DNA from 2 places in the Nanhaiella sioensis genome. Region 2 is predicted to be linked to the other one. Evidence: predicted binding sites of a transcription regulator. Region 2 holds the regulator's gene; the other holds the start of a gene.
What was found. Region 2 encodes CtsR, which represses protease genes until heat stress. Its sites were predicted from a motif close to ATGGTCAATAAAGGTCAAACA; they were not measured.
Positions count from the first base shown of each region.

Region 1: the regulator CtsR is predicted to act here: its motif matches at 5,774-5,794, upstream of clpP (ATP-dependent Clp endopeptidase proteolytic subunit ClpP).

Region 1 covers NZ_JBKAEG010000001.1:2,660,740-2,668,824, reverse strand. The annotation lists gene V1503_RS12305 (phosphoglycerate kinase) at 1-1,079, opposite strand, end outside; gene gap (type I glyceraldehyde-3-phosphate dehydrogenase) at 1,224-2,231, opposite strand; gene V1503_RS12295 (sugar-binding transcriptional regulator) at 2,279-3,298, opposite strand; gene V1503_RS12290 (glutaredoxin family protein) at 3,433-3,684, opposite strand; gene rpoN (RNA polymerase factor sigma-54) at 3,718-5,037, opposite strand; tRNA gene V1503_RS12280 (tRNA-Arg) at 5,575-5,646, opposite strand; gene clpP (ATP-dependent Clp endopeptidase proteolytic subunit ClpP) at 5,855-6,439, shown strand; gene V1503_RS12270 (HPr family phosphocarrier protein) at 6,495-6,752, opposite strand; gene whiA (DNA-binding protein WhiA) at 6,781-7,734, opposite strand; gene V1503_RS12260 (gluconeogenesis factor YvcK family protein) at 7,982-8,085, opposite strand, start outside.
Region 2 covers NZ_JBKAEG010000001.1:2,082,477-2,090,561, forward strand. The annotation lists gene clpC (ATP-dependent protease ATP-binding subunit ClpC) at 1-1,817, opposite strand, end outside; gene mcsB (protein-arginine kinase McsB) at 1,814-2,911, opposite strand; gene mcsA (protein-arginine kinase activator protein McsA) at 2,914-3,462, opposite strand; gene V1503_RS09890 (CtsR family transcriptional regulator) at 3,516-3,977, opposite strand; rRNA gene rrf (5S ribosomal RNA) at 4,391-4,506, opposite strand; rRNA gene V1503_RS09900 (23S ribosomal RNA) at 4,590-7,520, opposite strand; rRNA gene V1503_RS09905 (16S ribosomal RNA) at 7,876-8,085, opposite strand, start outside.

The DNA.
Region 1 (8,085 bases), 580 kb from region 2:
AATTTCTCGACTGCTGCAGCTGAATCTCCGCCACCGATAACAGAATACGTATCATTTGCATCCGCAAGTGCTTCTGCAACTGCTTTAGTTCCATTTGCAAAAGAGTCCATTTCAAAAACACCCATCGGTCCATTCCAAATAACAAGCTTAGATTTTGCAATCACATCTCGGTATATTTCTCTTGTTTTTGGACCAATATCTAAACCTTCCCAATCACTCGAAATGTTGTCGATACTTACATGTTTTATGTTAGCCTCATTTGAAAAATCGTCTGCAACAACCGTATCAACAGGCATATAAAAGTTCACACCTTTTGCTTTTGCCTTATCAATAAATGACTTTGCAAGATCGATTTTATCTTCTTCTAATAATGATTTACCAACATCATGTCCTAATGCTTTGATAAATGTGTACGCTAATCCCCCACCGATAATGAGATTATCAACATTATCAAGAAGGTTATCAATTACACCAATTTTATCTTTTACTTTAGCTCCTCCAATAACTGCTGTGAATGGGCGCTCAGGATTAGATAAAGCTTTGCCTAGCACTTCAAGCTCTTTTTCCATTAAAAATCCTGATACTGCTGGTAAATGTTCTGCAATACCAGCTGTTGTTGCATGCGCGCGATGTGCAGCACCAAAAGCATCATTTACATATATGTCAGCAAGCTCTGAGAAAGCTTTTGCTAATTCAGGATCATTTTTTTCTTCCCCTGGATAGAAACGAACGTTTTCAAGTAAAAGTACATCACCTTCTGATAAACTAGCAATTGCATTGTTTACTTCTTCACCGTATGCAACATTCGTCTTAACTACTTGTTTCCCAAGATGCTCACTTAAACGTTCTGCAACCGCAGTTAAGCGTAGTTCTTCCACAACGTTTCCTTTAGGACGTCCAAGATGACTTGCTAAAATTACTTTTGCACCTTGCTCCATCAAATATTGAATTGTTGGAAGTGCTGCACGAATACGAGTGTCATCAGTGACAACTCCATCGTTCATAGGCACATTAAAATCGACACGACAAAAAACTCGCTTTCCTTTTACATCAACATCTTTTACAGTCTTTTTGTTCATTTGCAAAAGGCCTCCATTTCTGATGATTCTTCATAATCATTACTAAATCATGATAAGCGAAGTATTTATATCAAATTCTCTTTTCTTAAGTAAAGGGAGGGGGAATACTTCCCCTCTCCCCTATTGCAATGTATTTATGTTATCTTACAAGCCTTTTGAAACCATGTAGTCAATTAAATCAACAACACGATGAGAATATCCACTTTCATTGTCATACCAAGATACAACTTTCACAAGATTTCCTTCCATAACCATTGTTGAAAGTGAATCAATTGTAGATGAAGCAGGGTCACCGTTGTAATCGCCAGATACTAATGGCTCTTCACTGTAATTTAAGATTCCTTTTAGGTCGCCTTCAGAAGCTTGTTTGAAAGCTGCATTAATTTCTTCAGCAGTAACTTCTTTGTCAACCTCAGCAACTAAGTCAACTAAAGAAACGTTTGGAGTTGGTACGCGCATAGCCATACCATTTAATTTTCCTTTTAATTCAGGTAATACTAATGACACAGCTTTTGCAGCACCAGTAGTCGTTGGAATAATATTTTCAGCAGCTGCACGAGCACGTCTGTAATCTTTATGTGGTAAATCTAAGATTTGTTGGTCATTTGTATATGAGTGAACAGTCGTCATCATACCACGACGGATACCAAAGTTATCATTTAATACTTTAGCAAATGGTGCTAAACAGTTTGTAGTACAAGATGCATTTGAAACTACGTGGTGGTTTGCAGCATCATATTGATCTTCGTTTACACCCATAACAATTGTAATATCTTCATCTGATGCAGGAGCAGAAATAATAACTTTTTTAGCACCAGCTTCAATATGTTTAGCAGCATCAACGCGCTTAGTGAAACGTCCAGTTGACTCAACTACAACATCAACTCCAAGATCTCCCCAACCAAGTTGTGCTGGATCACGTTCTGCTTTTACAAGGATTTCCTTACCGTCAACTACTAAATTGTTACCATTAACAGTTACATCAACATCTAATTTTCCATGAACTGAGTCATATTTTAAAAGATGAGCAAGCATATTTGCATCTGTTAAATCATTAACAGCAACTACTTCAATATTAGGGTTTTTTAATGCAGCACGAAATACGATACGACCAATACGGCCAAATCCATTAATACCAACTTTTACAGTCATGATAATTTCCTCCTTAAAATAGAAAGCTTAAATATATTAGGTAGGGATTAACCCTTAACTAACTCTTTTGCAGCACCTTCGTCGGTAATGAGCAAGGCGTTACTTGTTTGTTTAAAATAGGCTTTAATTGCTTTAGCCTTTGAGCCACCACCAGCAATTGCTATTACTGATTTATTATGTTTTAGGTCTTCAAGTTGTAGGCCAATCGTTTGAGCTTTATATACGACTTCTCCATGCTTATTAAAGTAATATCCAAAGGCTTCTGCTACAGCATTCGCCATTTCGATTTTCTTCATATCTTCATCTGAAGTTTTTCGGCGTATAGCCATAGTTTTAGCGTCTCCGATACCATGTATAACTATACTGGATGATTTTATAAGCGTGAGTACCTCTTTAATCGCAGGTTCTTCTATAATCGATTGGTAGGCTTCAGTACTAACTTGATCTGGGACATGAAGCAGTTGGTAGTTACCCATTGCTTTTTCAGCCATTTTTGCACATATCGTATTCGCTTGATTTTTTACATTCTCTCCTAAGCCACCTCGTGCAGGAACAAATAAGGTTTCCTTACTTTCGGTATTGGGAGTCATCATCTCTGCTACAGCAGCTAAAGTCGTACCTCCAGTTACCGCAACGATGCTGTTATCTTTCAAGCGCTTTTTAATACATGCAACACTCGCTCTGCCCATTTCTTTCTGAACCCAAGCCGATTGATCACTATCCCCTGATACTACAATTACTTCTTGTAGGCCTAATTTTTTCTTAACCTTCTCTTCAAGTAGCTTTAGTCCAGAGATTTCCTTCATCATCTCCTCAAGCTGCCGAAGAACGTAGACACCATCTTTCGTAATTGTCATACCAGACGCTTGTACAGAAAGTAAATCTTGATCCTTTAAGAATTGTACTTCAGCACGTAAGACCCTTTCACTCATACCTAGGCTAAGTGATAAACTTCTTCTGCCTATAGGTTGCATTAACCTTACATATTGTAAAACTTGATAGCGCCTTTGCATAACCTCTAGAAGGTTAGGTAATAATTTTTGTTGAACTTCAATTAATGAACGCATTGCAGTTCTCCTTAAAATTGGTGAAATTACCATCCGGGACTTTTAAAGTCCACCTATGACATATTATGTCCCGCATGTGGTAAAAAAAATCACCCCTGTTACAACTCTTATTCTAACAGGACTGACCCCTTTAATCAACCATTTAATCCTTGCTGTAAGCGCTTTTTTATTACATCTTTGTGAATAACTCCATACGCAATTTCTTCGCCCGCTATCTCAACTACAGGTATCATTAACTGATATTTCTCTAATAGCTGATCATCCTTGTAAATATCAGTTAATTCAAGTTGAAAAGGAATTTCAGCTTGTAGTTCAACTAATATTTTTTGAGCTTTGTCACATAAAGGACAGTTTTCCTTCGTATACATGATTACTGTTTTGCTCATATCTTTCATCCTTTCAAAACAAAAACGCCTTCTTCAATCATATCTTTTTCTTTTTGAAGAAGACAAGATACCTAATTGATCTCTATACTTTGCAATTGTTCTTCGTGACACAATGATTTTGAAATCTCTATTTAACAGATTAACTAGTTTTTGGTCAGACAACGGACTTGCTTTGTCTTCCTCGTTTATCATTTGCTGTATTAACTCTTTAACTCTTGTTGAAGAAGCATCTTCATTAGAAGACGTATTGAGACTACTACTGAAAAATACCTTCATTTCAACTAAACCAAAGGGAGTCTGTACATATTTTCCTTTAACGGCTCTACTGACAGTAGATTCATGACATCCGACTACTTCTGCGACCTCTCTCATTGTAAGGGGTTTCAAAGATGATAACCCATGAACAAAAAAATTCGTCTGCCTCAATATGATTTGTTTTGTAACACTTAATAACGTCTGCTTTCTTTGTTCGAGGCTCTTGATAATCCATCCCCATTGTAAACCTTTTTCTCTTACAAAAGCACTCACTTTCTCATCATCTACATTAGATAGGTCTTGCTCATATTGGACGTTAAATGATAGCTTTGGAAAATAATCTTCGTTAATAGCAGCTTCAAAATGTCCATTTTTGCGTTCAATAATTATATCAGGAATAATATAGGTTGTCTGTTCATGATGAAAAATATGTCCAGGACGAGGCTCTAATAATTGTATATGATCAAATATTTGTTGAATCTCTTTAGGCTTTACATTCAAAATCTTCGCCAAAGCCTTCCACGATTTTTGTGCAAACAATTCAAAGTAATCTTTAATAATAACTTCAGCTAATTCGTTCCTATGCTGCTCCCTTTGTAGCTGTATAAGCAAGCACTCTTGAACACTCCTTGCCCCAACTCCCACTGGATCAAGGTTTTGAATAATTTCTACACATTTAGTTATATCCTGCGCAGTAACCCCAAAGCGATTAATGACATCTTGAGCCTCAAAATGAAGATAACCGTTATTATCTATATTTTCTATGAGATGATCAACAACATTTCTTTCTATATTACTTATTGGTAATAGTAATATTTGTGAACGAAGATGATCGTATAGTTTTTCAGGCTCTCCCCCGATATTTTCCAACCAATTATGTTGCTTACTTTGAGATGATGTGTTGGAAGTTTTTTTTCTAGGTATATCAAATGGTGTACTTTCCTGTATCTCAACAAGAGGATTTTCTATAGCTATATCATGTAAAAAGGTAAGTAGTTCTTGAGAGGAATATTGAAGAAGCTCAATTGCTTGAGATAGTTCCTTAGTCATCGTAAGCTTTAACGTTTGTTCTTGAAATAACCCCGGTCTCATTTCCATGCTCTCCACCCCATATCTATTTTACAATATATGAGATAATAGGTGTATGGTAAAACAATGGAAGTTAGAAAAGCGACGCCGACTAAGCAGACTCGACAAGCACTGGAAGCTTTTCATTTGAAGGCGATTTTTGCCTTTGAATGAAAAGGTGAAGTGACCTCGAAAGGCTAGAAGGCAAAGCTGGACATCTAGAAAAACGGAAGCTCCTTGGTCATCCACTTCAAGCGCTGGAATCATCACACATAAAGGCGCTCTTTGCCTTTGGGTGTAATGGTGAAACGACTCGATAGGTGCTGGAGTTAGACAGTTAGAAAAGTGGAGACGACTTGCTCAGCCTCGATAAGCGTTGGAGCTTCAAACTGTGAAGGCGATTTTTGCCTTTATGGTTTGAAGCGAAACGTCTCGAGGCGAATCTAGACAACTATTAAAAAGCACCTTATTCATCTGAAGCTCTATCATTTAAAGGCGCTCTTCCCTTCCAAGTTTCTTGAACAAAAAAAACCTTCTTTTAAAAAGAAGATTTTTTCTCTTATGTAACGCCCTCGACAGGATTCGAACCCACCCTAAGAGAACCGGAATCTCTCGTGCTATCCACTACACTACGAGGGCATATAACAGATTGCTTTCAATATTATATGTTAGATTGATGTACAATGCAAGCAGAATTCAGTAGTATTTAGGTATAGCAGGTATGGATTTAAAAAAACATGAATAAGATAGTATTGTTAGTACTTTTCGTTTGACCTTTATTGACCATAGGTGTATGATAAAAATTACATAAATATCTAAATAAAGTTTAAAAAGGAGGATAATTAAATTGAATCTAATTCCTACTGTTATCGAACAGACAAATCGCGGAGAAAGAGCATATGACATTTACTCACGATTATTAAAGGATCGTATTATAATGTTAGGTAGCGCTATAGATGATAATGTAGCAAACTCAATTGTATCCCAATTTCTATTTCTTGCAGCAGAGGACCCAGAAAAGGATATTTCTTTGTATATAAATAGTCCTGGAGGATCAATTACTGCAGGAATGGCAATTTATGATACGATGCAGTTTATTAAACCTAATGTTTCAACAATGTGTATAGGAATGGCAGCATCAATGGGTGCATTTTTATTAGCTGCTGGTACGAAAGGCAAGCGTTTTGCTTTACCAAATAGTGAAGTGATGATTCACCAACCACTAGGTGGTGCTCAAGGTCAAGCAACTGAAATAGAAATTGCTGCGAAGCGCATTTTATTCTTACGTGATAAATTAAATGGCATCCTTTCTGATCGTACTGGTCAGCCATTAGAAGTGATCGAACGTGATACAGAGCGTGATAACTTTATGACTGCTGAAAGAGCCACAGAATACGGCTTAATCGATAAAGTTCTACACCCAGCGAAGTAATCATCTACTTACTAAATAAGCAAAAAACCCTCTCACTGTTGTGAGAGGGTTTTATTTAGCCATTTTGAATAACAAAATTACATAATGCTTCAAGTGCTTCTTCTTCATCTTGCCCATCAGCATACAATGTAATTGTTGAACCATTGCTAACCGCTAAGCTCATTAGGCCCATAATGCTTTTAGCATTTACCTTTTTGCCATTCTTCTCTAAAAAAATATCTGAAGCGTAACGATTCGCCTCTTGAACAAATAGAGCTGCTGGTCGAGCTTGTAATCCTGTTTTCAATTGTACCTCTACTTTTTTTTCAACCATTTCATGTTCCTCCCTTTTTCAAAAGCTATTATTTTGTTTTAATAGAATGACCTGATCGCAGCTTGTCTGCGATTTCATCTATTTTTCGAAGGCGATGATTAATCCCTGACTTACTAATGCTTCCACCAGGTAGCATTTCACCTAGTTCCTTTAATGTAACATCTTGATAAGTAATTCTTAGCTCTGCAATAACTCGAAGCTTGTCGGGAAGTGAACTAAGCCCTACTGTTTCATCAATATACCGAATATTTTCTACTTGCCTAATAGCTGCACCGACTGTTTTATTTAAATTGGCAGTCTCACAGTTCACTAAGCGATTAACTGAATTCCTCATGTCTCTAACAATACGGACATCTTCAAATCTTAACAATGCACTATGGGCACCGATAATATTTAGAAATTCAGCAATCTTTTCAGCTTCTTTTAAATACGTTACAAAGCCTTTTTTTCTTTCAATCATTTTACAATTTAATTGGAAGCTGGTGTTCATTAATTCACAAAGTGCTTGACTATGTTCCCGATATAACGAAAATATCTCTAGGTGGTATGAAGACGTTTCTGGATTATTGATCGATCCGCCTGCTAAAAAAGCTCCACGTAAATAAGATCTTTTACAACATTTTTTCTTAATTAAGTCATCTGAAATCCTTCCAAGAAACGAGAAACCTTCATCGATGATTTTTAAGTCTTCAAGAATACCTTTAGCGCTTTCAATTAAGCGAACAATATATACATTATTCTTTTTCAAACGCATTTTTTTTCTAACTAATAGTTCAACTGAGACATCATACAATCTCTTTAGCAATGTATAGATACGTCTTGCAATTGCTGCATTTTCAGTTTGGATAGTTACAATGAGTTTACGATTTGAAAAAGTTAATGACCCATTCATTCTTATTAATGCAGAGAGCTCTGACTTTGCACAGCAATCTTTAATTTCAATATTTGTGAGTTCCTTTTTGGTCTCTGATGCATATGACATACCTCTCAGCCCCTTTTATCTATATGCCGTTAAATAGGAGGACAAAAAGGTCGACGCAGAATAAGGCGGTATAGCTTCTGTCACCTCTGAGGTTACTTACATTGAGCAACCTCCTTGACTCCTTCCAATATAACTAGTATATGCAAATACAAACAAAATTGTATTTTGCATTCAAAAATTAAGTAGTTCCATTAAAATGCTATCACACTCGTACATAAAAGGTAAATGAGTACTTTGTATACGACCGTTACATTCCATGGATTTTGTGAACATTCTGTAAAAGTGAGTATAAGAGAGATGCTACTTTCTTTGTGTCATGTCGAATGACTCCATCTTCAAAGCTAATAATAT
Region 2 (8,085 bases):
TTTTCTGTTAGTTGTCCACCCTCATCATGACCGACATAACCTGGCGGTGAACCAACTAGTCTTGACGTCGAGTGCTTCTCCATATATTCAGACATATCAATTCGGATCATGGCATCTTCTTCACCAAACATTGATTCAGCTAATGCTCTTGCTAGCTCAGTTTTACCAACACCGGTAGGGCCTAAAAAAACAAATGAACCGATAGGTCTTTTCGGATCTTTCAATCCAGCACGCGCTCGACGTACAGCCTTGGCAACTGCTTTCACAGCTTCTTCTTGCCCAATTACTCTTGAATGCAGGATTTCCTCTAAATTTAACAATTTATCTGTTTCAGTTTGAGCAAGTTTTGATACAGGAATTCCTGTCCAGCTTGCAACAACTTTAGCAATGTCTTCTACTGTTACCTCACAGTTTTCTTGACCTTGTTTCTGCTTCCAGCTTTTCTTTGTTTCCTCTAATTGTTCTCTTAAGCGTTGTTCAGTGTCCCGTAGAGAGGCTGCTTTCTCAAACTCTTGACTTTGTACTGCTGCATCCTTCTCTTTTCTTATTTCATCTAATTTTTGTTCAAGCTCTTTTAAATTTGGTGGTGTCGTATAAGACCGCAAACGAACTTTTGATCCTGCTTCATCTATTAAATCAATCGCTTTGTCAGGTAAAAAGCGATCTGAAATGTAGCGGTCGGATAATTTTACCGCCTGAATGATTGAGTCATCACTGATTGATACACGGTGATGTGCTTCATACCGATCACGTAAACCTTTCAAGATTTGAATTGATTCCTCATTCGTTGGTTCATCTACTTGTATAGGCTGAAAACGTCTTTCTAACGCAGCATCTTTTTCTATATATTTTCTATATTCATCTATAGTTGTAGCTCCAATACATTGAAGCTCCCCTCTAGCTAATGATGGCTTTAGAATATTTGAAGCATCAATTGCTCCTTCCGCTCCACCAGCACCAATTAATGTATGAAGTTCATCGATAAATAATATGATATTACCTGCTTGGCGAATTTCATCCATTACCTTTTTCAGTCTATCTTCAAATTCACCGCGATATTTAGTTCCTGCCACCACTGTGCCCATGTCTAAAGTCATTACACGCTTATCACGTAGGATTTCTGGTATTTCATTATTTACAATTTGTTGAGCTAACCCCTCAGCAATTGCAGTCTTACCAACTCCAGGTTCTCCTATTAGGACTGGGTTGTTCTTTGTGCGTCTACTTAAAACTTCAATTACACGCTGAATTTCTTTACTTCTACCAATGACAGGATCTAAGCTTCCTTCTCGGGCAATGGCTGTTAAGTCTCGTGCGAGACTATCTAATGTAGGTGTATTAGCATTCGTAGCCGCTCCTCCTTGATGACCTGATGAAGTTTCATTACTCCCTAACAGCTGAAGCACTTGTTGACGTGCTTTATTTAAGCTTACTCCTAAGTTATTTAAAACTCGAGCAGCAACTCCTTCACCTTCTCTGATGAGCCCCAGTAAAATGTGCTCCGTTCCTACATAAGAATGCCCTAGCTTTCTAGCCTCATCCATAGATAATTCTATTACTTTTTTGGCACGAGGTGTGTAATGAATCGTTTGAGTTGTTTCTTGACCCTTACCGATTAACTTTTCAACTTCTTCTTGAATCTTATTAGATTCCAAACCAAGAGCAACTAACGCCTTAGCTGCAATCCCTTCACCTTCGCGAATAAGACCTAATAAAATATGCTCCGTTCCTATGTTATTATGACCTAAACGAACTGCCTCTTCCTGTGCCAATGCCAAAACTTTTTGTGCTCGCTCAGTAAATCTACCAAACATCATAATTCTCGACCTCCAAACTCATTTTGATTGCTTTTTTCCAAGCTTATTCTTTCTCTAATCAATGTTGCCCTACGAATATCACGTTCATGTGATCTTAATGGACCGCCTGCATATTGCTGAAGAAATCCAGGCTGTGTTACAATCATTAATTCATTTAAAATATTACTCGATATATCTTTTATATATCCGATATCAATGCCTAAACGAATGTCAGACAAACATTTAGCTGCTTCTTTTGTCTCCATAACGCGACTATGTGCTAATGTACCATATGAGCGGTATACCCTGTCTTCTAGTTGAATACCAGATGTTTTTACTAATGCTTCTCGTGCAGAGCGTTCTTGAGCAATGAGTTGCTGCACCACACTTTCTAGGTCATTCACAATATCAGTTTCAGATTTTCCAAGTGTTACTTGGTTTGATATTTGAAATATATTACCTAATGCTTCGCTACCTTCACCATATATTCCTCTAACAACTAGACCAAGTTGATTGATTGCTGGAATAATTCTACTCATTTGTTGGGTTAATATAAGTGCAGGCAAATGCATCATGACCGATGCCCTTAATCCAGTACCAACATTCGTTGGACAGCTAGTCAAATACCCTTTCTGTTCATCAAACGCATAGTCTACATGTGTTTCAATCCAATCATCCAACTCATTAGCTTTTTCCAGAGCTGCACTAAGCTGAAACCCAGGAAACAAACATTGAATTCGTATATGATCCTCTTCATTTATCATGATACTTACTTCTTCATTTTCTGATAAAATACAAGCTCCAAAAGGCGCATCTTCGGCTAATTGAGGGCTAATGAGATGCTTTTCAACTAGTACTCTTTTTTCAATAGGTTGCATTTCATTCATCGCTAATAATTCTAGCTTCCCAAAAGATTCCGGCGCTTTTTCTTCACATACCAATTTAAATAATTGAATGATCTTATGCGCTTCTTCGTTTGTTATGACAGTAGGAAACCATATATTTTCTATATTTCGTGCAAGTCTAATTCTACTAGAAAGTACGATATCTGATTCAGGGCCATCCTCACTCATCCAGGAGCTTATTGCTTTTTGTAGAAACCGCTGAAGTGACATAGTTATCCCTCCCCCATGTCTATCTGACTTAAACTTCGTTCTAAAGCCCTAACCTTATCACGAACTTCTGCTGCTTTTTCAAACTCCTCACTGACTATATACTCCTGAAGTGTTTGTTTATATTGTTCTATTTGCTTACGTAAGTGTATATTTCCACCTATCCTTGTCGGGATTTTTCCAGAATGAATTGTGTTTCCACTATGAAACCTCTTGAGTATAGGAGTTAAATGATTTTTAAACGTTTTATAACATTCAGAGCATCCAAATTTACCAATGTTTAAAAATTGAGTATAAGTCATTTTACATTTGTCACATTGAATAACCTCATTTTGATGAAATGAATTACGTTGTTTTTCTTGTAGAGAAGGTTCCATATTGAGTAGCCCTGCTATTAAGTTATTAATCGAAAAGCCTTGATTATTTGCAAGCATAAACATTTCTCCTTTTTCCTGTGCACAATGCTCACAAACGTGGGTTTCAGCTTTTTCTCCGTTGATAATTTTTGTAAAGTGTAACGTTGCAGGTCTCTTGTTACATTCTTGACATATCAATGACTTCACCTCTCCTGTCTAGATTATTAATATCATCTGAAATCCTCATACCATTAATTGTATTTTAGTGATGTCAACATCGCAATGAGTATTCTAGATCGTAATTCATCTCTATCTGGAAGGCTAATATATAAGATTGATCGATCAACAGTACTCAACATGATTTTTGCTTCTCTTTCAGTAATAACCTCTTCTTCAATTAATCGACCTATAATATTTTCAGCTATTGTTTGAGAGATTCTTGGACCAATTAACGTTAATAGTTGTTCAATTAAGTGGGTATCATCATGAGACTGCACTTTCATTATTCGTATATAGCCACCGCCACCGCGTTTACTTTCTACAATATAACCACGTTCCATTGTAAAACGTGTATTTATCACATAATTAATTTGAGATGGTACGCATTGAAATTTATCTGCTACTTCATTTCTTTTTATTTCAACAATATCTTGATCATTCATTTCTAGAACGCTTTTCAAATATTGTTCAATAACATCAGATATATTTCTCATTCAACCCCTCCTTTCATTGACTTTGACTATATTTGACTTTACATTTACTATATAGTGAATTGGAAAAAAGCGCAAGAGACTCGAATTAGCTAATTTAACAGCCCGACCATAGACTACAAATATATCCTTGCCATTTATTTAATAAATCAAAACAAGAAAAGCCTAACGCCTTTTCATAAAAACAGATGGATATGAAATGCTTTTTATAGTCTTTATACAAGAAGATGCTCCGAACGTTAGTTATATTCGTGTTTAGTTTTTATTACAAATTGCAACAGATTAATACGAAAACAACTAAAAGAAAAGATGTCATAAACGCTAGCTTGATGCAATTAATTAAGGCAAAAGCAAATTAGCTAAAAAATTGTATAGAAAAAAGCCAGAGGATTATATCTTCCTCTGACTTTTGTATTGCCTGGCAACGTCCTACTCTCACAGGGGGAAACCCCCAACTACCATCGGCGCTGAAGAGCTTAACTTCCGTGTTCGGTATGGGAACGGGTGTGACCTCTTCGCCATCGCCACCAGACATAATATATAGGAATAAGTTAATATTCCTTCAAAACTAGATAATAGACATTCATTGAACAAAGCTTGCTCTGCATTTCTAACTTGGTTAAGTCCTCGATCTATTAGTATCTGTCAGCTCCACGTGTCACCACGCTTCCACCTCAGACCTATCAACCTCGTCATCTTCGAGGGATCTTACTAGCTTACGCTATGGGAAATCTCATCTTGAGGGGGGCTTCATGCTTAGATGCTTTCAGCACTTATCCCTTCCACACATAGCTACCCAGCTATGCCCTTGGCAGGACAACTGGTACACCAGCGGTGTGTCCATCCCGGTCCTCTCGTACTAAGGACAGCTCCTCTCAAATTTCCTACGCCCACGACGGATAGGGACCGAACTGTCTCACGACGTTCTGAACCCAGCTCGCGTACCGCTTTAATGGGCGAACAGCCCAACCCTTGGGACCGACTACAGCCCCAGGATGCGATGAGCCGACATCGAGGTGCCAAACCTCCCCGTCGATGTGGACTCTTGGGGGAGATAAGCCTGTTATCCCCGGGGTAGCTTTTATCCGTTGAGCGATGGCCCTTCCATGCGGAACCACCGGATCACTAAGCCCGACTTTCGTCCCTGCTCGACTTGTAGGTCTCGCAGTCAAGCTCCCTTATGCCTTTGCACTCTTCGAATGATTTCCAACCATTCTGAGGGAACCTTTGGGCGCCTCCGTTACTTTTTAGGAGGCGACCGCCCCAGTCAAACTGCCCACCTGACACTGTCTCCCGAAGCGATTAGCTCCGTAGGTTAGAATTTCAATACAGCCAGGGTAGTATCCCACCGACGCCTCCACCGAAGCTAGCGCTCCGGTTTCTACGGCTCCTACCTATCCTGTACAAGCTGTACCAAAATTCAATATCAGGCTACAGTAAAGCTCCACGGGGTCTTTCCGTCCTGTCGCGGGTAACCTGCATCTTCACAGGTACTATAATTTCACCGAGTCTCTCGTTGAGACAGTGCCCAGATCGTTACACCTTTCGTGCGGGTCGGAACTTACCCGACAAGGAATTTCGCTACCTTAGGACCGTTATAGTTACGGCCGCCGTTTACTGGGGCTTCGATTCAGAGCTTCTCCTTACGGATAACCCCTCCTCTTAACCTTCCAGCACCGGGCAGGTGTCAGCCCCTATACTTCGCCTTGCGGCTTCGCAGAGACCTGTGTTTTTGCTAAACAGTCGCCTGGGCCTTTTCACTGCGGCTTCTCAGGGCTATTCACCCTAAAAAGCACCCCTTCTCCCGAAGTTACGGGGTCATTTTGCCGAGTTCCTTAACGAGAGTTCTCTCGCTCACCTTAGGATTCTCTCCTCGCCTACCTGTGTCGGTTTGCGGTACGGGCACCTCTCACCTCGCTAGAGGCTTTTCTTGGCAGTGTGGAATCAGGAACTTCGGTACTATATTTCCCTCGCCATCACAGCTCAGCCTTTATGACAAGCGGATTTACCTACTTGTCAGCCTAACTGCTTGGACGCACATATCCAACAGTGCGCTTACCCTATCCTTCTGCGTCCCCCCATTGCTCAAATGGTGAGGAGGTGGTACAGGAATCTCAACCTGTTGTCCATCGCCTACGCCTTTCGGCCTCGGCTTAGGTCCCGACTTACCCTGAGCGGACGAGCCTTCCTCAGGAAACCTTAGGCATTCGGTGGAGGGGATTCTCACCCCTCTTTCGCTACTCATACCGGCATTCTCACTTCTAAGCGCTCCACCAGTCCTCTCGGTCTAGCTTCGCTGCACTTAGAACGCTCTCCTACCACTGTCCGTAAGGACAGTCCACAGCTTCGGTGATACGTTTAGCCCCGGTACATTTTCGGCGCAGAGTCACTCGACCAGTGAGCTATTACGCACTCTTTAAATGGTGGCTGCTTCTAAGCCAACATCCTGGTTGTCTATGCAACTCCACATCCTTTTCCACTTAACGTATACTTTGGGACCTTAGCTGGTGGTCTGGGCTGTTTCCCTTTCGACTACGGATCTTATCACTCGCAGTCTGACTCCCAAGTATAAGTCTTTGGCATTCGGAGTTTGACTGAATTCGGTAACCCGTTGGGGGCCCCTAGTCCAATCAGTGCTCTACCTCCAAGACTCTTCACTTGAGGCTAGCCCTAAAGCTATTTCGGAGAGAACCAGCTATCTCCAAGTTCGATTGGCATTTCACCCCTACCCACACCTCATCCCCGCACTTTTCAACGTGCGTGGGTTCGGGCCTCCATTCAGTGTTACCTGAACTTCACCCTGGACATGGGTAGATCACTTGGTTTCGGGTCTACGACCACGTACTATTTCGCCCTATTCAGACTCGCTTTCGCTGCGGCTCCGTCTCTTCAACTTAACCTTGCACGGGATCGTAACTCGCCGGTTCATTCTACAAAAGGCACGCCATCACCCATTAACGGGCTCTGACTACTTGTAGGCACACGGTTTCAGGATCTCTTTCACTCCCCTTCCGGGGTGCTTTTCACCTTTCCCTCACGGTACTGGTTCACTATCGGTCACTAGGGAGTATTTAGCCTTGGGAGATGGTCCTCCCAGCTTCCGACGGGATTTCACGTGTCCCGCCGTACTCAGGATCCACTCTGGAGGGAACGAAGTTTCAACTACAGGGTTGTTACCTTCTTCGACGGACCTTTCCAGATCGCTTCGTCTACTTCGTTCCTTTGTAACTCCGTATAGAGTGTCCTACAACCCCAAGAGGCAAGCCTCTTGGTTTGGGCTTATTCCGTTTCGCTCGCCGCTACTCAGGAAATCGCTTTTGCTTTCTCTTCCTCCGGGTACTTAGATGTTTCAGTTCCCCGGGTCTGCCTTCAATACCCTATGTATTCAGATATTGATACTGCTCCATTACGAACAGTGGGTTTCCCCATTCGGAAATCTCCGGATCAATGCTTACTTACAGCTCCCCGAAGCATTTCGGTGTTAGTCCCGTCCTTCATCGGCTCCTAGTGCCAAGGCATTCACCGTGCGCCCTTTCTAACTTAACCTTAAACAAATGATCAACTTCGAATCTCATCGTCAGCTTCGTTCTTCCACTGCTCATGTATGCAAGATACACTCCGCTGCTCCAGAACTTTACTTCCTCGACCTTCTCGTTGCTAATTTGCTTTTTTTATTTGACCAACGGTCAAACCGTCATCAAATAATGAAAAAAGATTTTCACTTTCTTCAATGAATGTGTCGTTATTATCTAGTTTTCAAGGAACATCGGTAAAAAATAGCCATCGAATTTCTTCGTCAGCTTGTTGTTTACCTTCTTCATTTTGAGAGAATGTTCTCTCAAAACTAAACAAAAACAAAAGCGTCTTTTTATATGAAGTCTAGCTTCACATATTTCCTTAGAAAGGAGGTGATCCAGCCGCACCTTCCGATACGGCTACCTTGTTACGACTTCACCCCAATCATCTGTCCCACCTTAGGCGGCTGGCTCCTTACGGTTACCCCACCGACTTCGGGTGTTACAAACTCTCGTGGTGTGACGGGCGGTGTGTACAAGGCCCGGGAACGTATTCACCGCGGCATGCTGATCCGCGATTACTAGCGATTCCGGCT